2 linked regions of the Glaciimonas sp. CA11.2 genome follow. The protein of the gene in region 2 interacts with the protein of the main gene of each other region in a pairwise test. Links are inferred from orthologs where the notes say so. Each region holds a gene or a part of one and is shown on either strand. Other genes may lie near its edges.

What was found.
Region 1: the proteins of secG (region 2) and secA interact in binary tests that used the Escherichia coli proteins (3 or more experiments, as listed by UniProt). The link is inferred for Glaciimonas sp. CA11.2 from one-to-one orthologs.

Annotation. Positions count from the first base shown.
Region 1 is NZ_JAVIWL010000001.1:2,265,999-2,269,315, reverse strand. It holds secA (preprotein translocase subunit SecA), read right to left. Parts: upstream 2,967-3,317; coding sequence 201-2,966; downstream 1-200. UniProt on the Escherichia coli protein: Required for protein export, interacts with the SecYEG preprotein conducting channel.
Region 2 is NZ_JAVIWL010000001.1:201,973-204,865, forward strand. It holds secG (preprotein translocase subunit SecG), read right to left. Parts: upstream 1,720-2,893; coding sequence 1,282-1,719; downstream 1-1,281. Other genes in the region: RGU75_RS00830 (NADH-quinone oxidoreductase subunit C), read right to left, coding at 1-105; RGU75_RS00835 (NuoB/complex I 20 kDa subunit family protein), read right to left, coding at 115-591; RGU75_RS00840 (NADH-quinone oxidoreductase subunit A), read right to left, coding at 595-954; tpiA (triose-phosphate isomerase), read right to left, coding at 1,918-2,664; yaaA (peroxide stress protein YaaA), read right to left, coding at 2,836-2,893. UniProt on the Escherichia coli protein: Subunit of the protein translocation channel SecYEG. Overexpression of some hybrid proteins has been thought to jam the protein secretion apparatus resulting in cell death; while this may be true it also results in FtsH-mediated degradation of SecY.

The sequences.
Region 1 (3,317 bases), 2.1 Mb from region 2 along the record:
AGCTGGTTTCCCGGCTCTGCCTTCACTTTTTTTTGCAGCTAGGAGCAGCTTAAAATCAACTTAAAAGCGACTTAAGGGCAGCATCTAAGCAACTTCGCAACGAGTTGGACACCACTTGCAGTTTGAAAGGTGGCGCATACGCTCTGCTTAAAGACAACGCAGGTGATAACGGCCTTTACCAATCAATTACGAAAATCACGTTAAGCCAATTGACCGTGACATTGCTTGTATTTCTTGCCGCTTCCGCACGGACATGGATCATTACGTCCCACTTTTGGTACAGCGTCAACAAGGGCTTGTAATCTTGCCTCGTCCGGATGTGCAGTCGGGGCCAACAGCTCTTCGGCGCCTGCATTCGGATTAAATTCAGCATGCTGGAAATGGACGTTTTCCAAATGTGAGTGCGACAACTCCTCTTCCGCCGCATCAATTTCTGCGCGGTTTTCGATGCGCACCGTCATCACCACACGCACAACTTCATTTTTGATGAGATCAAGCATTTGGCCAAACAATTCAAATGCCTCGCGCTTGTATTCCTGTTTCGGATTTTTCTGCGCATAACCACGCAAATGAATACCTTGACGCAAATGATCCAGCGCGGCCAAATGTTCACGCCAATGACTGTCAACGCTTTGCAGCATGACACTACGTTCGAAACCAGCAAATGACTCTTTTCCAACGACTTCCGTTTTCGCCGCATATTCAGCATCTGCCGCATTTAACACGCGGTCCAACAACTCATCATCGGTCAGATTAGGCTCTAACTCCAACACCTTGGCGAGCGGAATTTCTAGATGCAACTCGTTGGTCAACGCCGCTTCGAGCGACGGGATGTCCCATTGCTCATCGAGCGATTCCGCTGGCACGTAGGTACGGAAAGTATCGTTTAGGACGCCGTGACGTAGCGAACCAACCATCTCCGACACGTCTCGGGATTCCAGCAACTCATTACGCTGCTGATAAATCACTTTGCGCTGATCGTTGGCAACGTCATCATACTCAAGCAATTGCTTACGAATATCGAAGTTACGCGCTTCTACCTTGCGCTGAGCGGACTCAATTGAACGCGAGACGATACCCGCTTCAATTGGTTCGCCTTCTGGCATCTTCAGGCGATCCATGATGGAGCGCACCCGATCACCAGCAAAAATCCGCAACAATGCGTCGTCCAATGATAAATAAAAGCGTGACGATCCAGGATCGCCCTGACGCGCTGCCCGACCACGTAACTGATTATCTACCCGGCGCGACTCATGACGCTCAGTACCAATGATATGCAAACCACCGGCGTTCGTCACATGATCATGCAGTGACTGCCATTCGTTCACCAGCTTGGCTGATTGCAATTGTTTTTCGGTGTCGCCGAGCTCAGTGTTTGCCTCAATAAACTGCACCTGTTTCTCTACATTGCCACCCAATACGATATCGGTACCACGACCCGCCATATTGGTGGCGATCGTAATTGCCTTCGGACTACCCGCTTGCGCAATAATTTCCGCCTCGCGTGCATGTTGCTTGGCATTCAAAACGTTATGCGGCAATTTGGCTTTATCCAGAATACCTGACAGCAACTCTGAATTTTCGATGGAAGTAGTACCCACCAGCACTGGTTGTCCGCGCTCATAGCAATCCTGAATATCGATCAGCATTGCGTTGTATTTTTCAGTTGAAGTCTTATAAACCTGATCCTGGCGATCTTTACGCTGATTCGGACGATTTTGTGGGATAACCACGGTTTCCAAACCGTAGATTTCCTGGAATTCGTAGGCTTCTGTATCGGCAGTACCGGTCATGCCAGCCAGTTTCCCGTACATACGGAAATAATTCTGGAACGTGATCGACGCTAAGGTCTGGTTCTCGTTCTGAATCTGAACGCCTTCTTTGGCCTCAACCGCCTGATGCAAACCATCTGACCAGCGACGTCCCTGCATCATGCGGCCGGTAAACTCGTCGACGATAACGACTTCGTTGTTTTGAATAACGTAATGCTGATCCTTGTGGTACAGGGAATGCGCGCGTAAAGCGGCATACAAATGATGTATCAGACTGATATTAGCCGCGTCATACAGCGACGCGCCTTCTGCCAACAGACCCATATTGGTCAAAATTTGCTCGGCTTTTTCATGCCCGGCTTCGGTCAGCAAGACCTGATGCGCTTTTTCATCCTTGGTATAGTCGCCCGGAATCTCAACTTTACCTTTGCCATCAGGCGTTTCTTCACCAACTTGTAGTGTCAGTAGCGGCGGCAAGGAGTTAATTTTTTGATACAAATCGGTGTGATTTTCAGCTTGACCAGAAATAATCAGTGGCGTCCGCGCTTCGTCGATCAAAATCGAGTCGACTTCATCAACAATCGCAAAATTCAGCACCCGCTGCACACGATCACCGGCTTCAAACACCATGTTATCGCGCAGATAATCGAAACCGAATTCGTTATTCGTTCCGTAAGTAATATCAGCTAAATAAGCAATTTGCTTGTCGTCATGCTCTACCGCGGACAAATTCACACCGGTAGTCAATCCAAGCCAACTATATAAGCGCCCCATCCACTCAGCGTCGCGCTGTGCGAGGTAATCATTCACTGTGACCACGTGAACGCCCTTGCCTGACAAGGCGTTCAGGTACGCTGGCAACGTTGCCATTAACGTTTTACCTTCGCCGGTGCCCATTTCGGCAATTTTGCCGTAATGCAGCACCATGCCACCAATTAGTTGGACATCGAAATGGCGCATTTTGAGAACCCGCTTGCCAGCCTCACGACACACTGCAAACGCTTCCGGCAACATATCATCCAGCTTTTCACCATCGGTGATGCGCTGTTTGAACTCGGCCGTTTTAGCTTTCAACTGCGCGTCCGACAATTTTTCCATTGTCGACTCGAGGCCATTAATTTGGCCTACAGTTTTTTGGTATTGCTTGAGCAGTCGCTGGTTGCGGCTACCGAAAATCTGGGTCAGTAATGACATGCTTGGATTCTAAAAAAAGTATCGGAGTTATTGCGCGTTTTCACACAAACTGCTCCGTTTATATCAGCCATTAACGTAAAGGCGAAGCGCGAGCCTTAAACAATTAAGGAAGGCGAAGCGAACAAAATACATAACAAGCCCAAAATCACTAAAACCAGGCCGTAAGACTATAACTTAGGATGTATGCAAAATGGTCTCAGCTAGCCCTAATAAAGATGGCATTAGGGATGTAACGCTGGTAGGCATGACTCCGCTGAGGCGGTTTTACTTAAGTCCTATAACCGCATAAGTACAAGATTTTATCATGTGACCTCCGTCACGTTGGGGTTATGCGCGAGGAAACAATCCCCC
Region 2 (2,893 bases):
CTTGACGATAATGGTGACCTCGCCGAAGGCAACAGTCAGACTTTGAAGATCGTCGCCTAGCGCATTACGCACAGCTGCTTCAAGGGTTTCTAATTTCGTCGTCATTCGGTTCTCTTAGCGCGCAATCGTATTGGTGCGGCGAATCTTGTTTTGCAGCTGAATGATGCCGTACAGCAGGGCTTCAGCAGTCGGAGGGCAGCCGGGAACGTAGATATCAACAGGTACAATACGATCACAACCACGCACTACTGAATAGGAGTAATGATAGTAACCACCACCGTTTGCACACGAACCCATTGAAATAACCCAACGAGGCTCCGGCATTTGGTCGTAAACCTTACGTAACGCAGGTGCCATCTTATTACAGAGCGTTCCTGCGACGATCATGACATCCGACTGGCGCGGCGATGGGCGAAAAATAACGCCGAAACGATCCATGTCGTAGCGCGAGGCTCCGGCGTGCATCATCTCGACTGCACAACAAGCCAAACCAAACGTCATCGGCCACAAGGAACCGGTACGCGTCCAGTTAATGAGTTTATCAGCCGTAGTGGTGACAAATCCTTCGTTCAATACACCTTCAATTGACATGATTTACTCCCAATCCAGCGCGCCCTTCTTCCATATGTACCAGAAGCCGACAACAAATTCAGCGATGAATACCATCATCGTGATGAAGCCAGCCCAGCCGAGATCTCGCATAGCGACACCCCAAGGGAAGAAAAAGGCAGTTTCCAGATCGAACAAAATGAACAAAATGGCGACAAGGTAATACCGCACATCAAACTTCATGCGCGCGTCTTCGAATGCTTCAAAACCGCATTCGTATGGAGAATTTTTTTGAGCATCGGGCCGATGTGGCCCAAGAATACGACCCAGCAATTGCGGCATAACACCAACCGCAATACCGATCAATATAAATAATAAGACGGGGAAATAATTTTCGAGGTTCACGATTTTTCGCCAATAATTTGAACGGTTAGCAAAGTGATGTGAGGTTAAGTTTTATACCGATTAATTCGATCCGTATAAGACTTAACCGCTTGAATCTACCATCACTAGTTCCTCGATAACAAACCAGCGTAGGAACAACTTTGCTGACTTTAAAAGCTTGGTGCCGACGGCGAGACTCGAACTCGCACAGCTTTCGCCACTACCCCCTCAAGATAGCGTGTCTACCAATTTCACCACGTCGGCATAAGGGCATATTTTAACCTGTTTTCGCATTTTTGTTCAATGCACAATTTGATTAAAACCCAGTAATTACGTTCTAAACTAAAACTATTTAGGGATTTGATTCGAAGGGTCGGTACTATGCCCTGCCGCAGCTGGATTTGTCGCTGCCGCTGGCGCACTTGCGGCCGGTGTCGCTGGCGCGCTACCCGCTGTATTTGGCACAGGAACCGTAGTCGATGGAATCGATGCCGCCGGTGCGGATGCCGCTGGCAAACTGTCCATTACACCGCCAGTTGCTGCAGTGCGATGACTACCCAAATAAACCAAAGCTAATGTTGCACAGAAAAAAATCAGCGCGGCCAAACCCGTCGACTTTGACAAAAAATTCGATGAGCCAGTCGCTCCAAACAAACTACCTGAAGCGCCCGAGCCAAAAGCTGCGCCCATATCGGCACCTTTACCATGCTGCAATAGGACAAGTCCGATAATCGTTAACGCCGACAAAACTTGAACGACAACGATAATAGTAAGTACTGAGTTCATTTAATGATTTTCCAATGGAGAGATACTTCTGTTTTTTACGATCTAATTCTTTTAGCGCTTTTCACTACTATATTTCCGCCGCACCCGCATGAATAGCTTATTAATCAGCTGTTCAATAGCTGGTGGACCTACCGCCTTATTGACACCGGCAAGTCACATCGATATTACGAGCGAATCGATGTCTCACCGGTGCGAAGCTCAAGCCGCAGCAATAATAGAAAGAAAATCTGCTGCCTTCAATGCTGCACCACCGATCAGGCCACCGTCAATATCCGGCATTGCCATGAGTTCGGCTGCGTTATCGGGCTTCATGCTCCCGCCGTACAAAATCTTTACAACCGATGCAGATTCGCTGTCCCTAAGCGACACTTTACTCCGCAAAGCTGCATGGACATCCTGCGCCATTTGCGGCGTGGCTGTTTTACCCGTCCCAATCGCCCATACCGGCTCATAGGCAATCACAATCTTCTTGATCGCAGAGACCTCAAGCAGTGCCAGTACGGCATCTAACTGCTCACCGACTACAGCATCGGTTTGTCCTGCTTCACGTTGTGCCAAGGTTTCACCCACGCAAACAATCGGGGTTAAACCCGCCTGCAGCGCACTCAACGTTTTTTGCGCCACCATTTGGCTGGACTCACCATGATACGCGCGCCGCTCGGAATGGCCGACAATCACATACTTACAGTCAAAATCAATCAACATAGAGGCCGCCACCTCACCCGTATAGGCACCGGAAGCATGAACAGATACATCCTGCGCGCCCCAAGCCAATGCTGTTCCGGCAAGCGCGGCCTGGCACTGGGCCAGATACGGAGATGGCACACATACTGCTATATCGCAATTAGTCGCCCCAAGGCCAGCCTTCAGTTCCGCCAGCAATGACGTGTTGGCAGCTAAGCTGCCATTCATTTTCCAATTTCCAGCTACGAGATTGCGACGCATTATCGGCAAAGCCCACTATTTTAATAACCCGACATTCTAACGCGGGAGGACCGAGGCGGTCAAACCACAGGATTATTACCCATTATTTTCACTGATCGATATCCATAAAAACAGGAGAAACGTGCTTATTTACAACCTTTATAGAAGGGAAGCGCCTATAAACACCATGGGTTAAGCAGCGAGGCGGCGTCGAAATACCCAACGCGCCGCATCAGAATCTTTTGCGGCA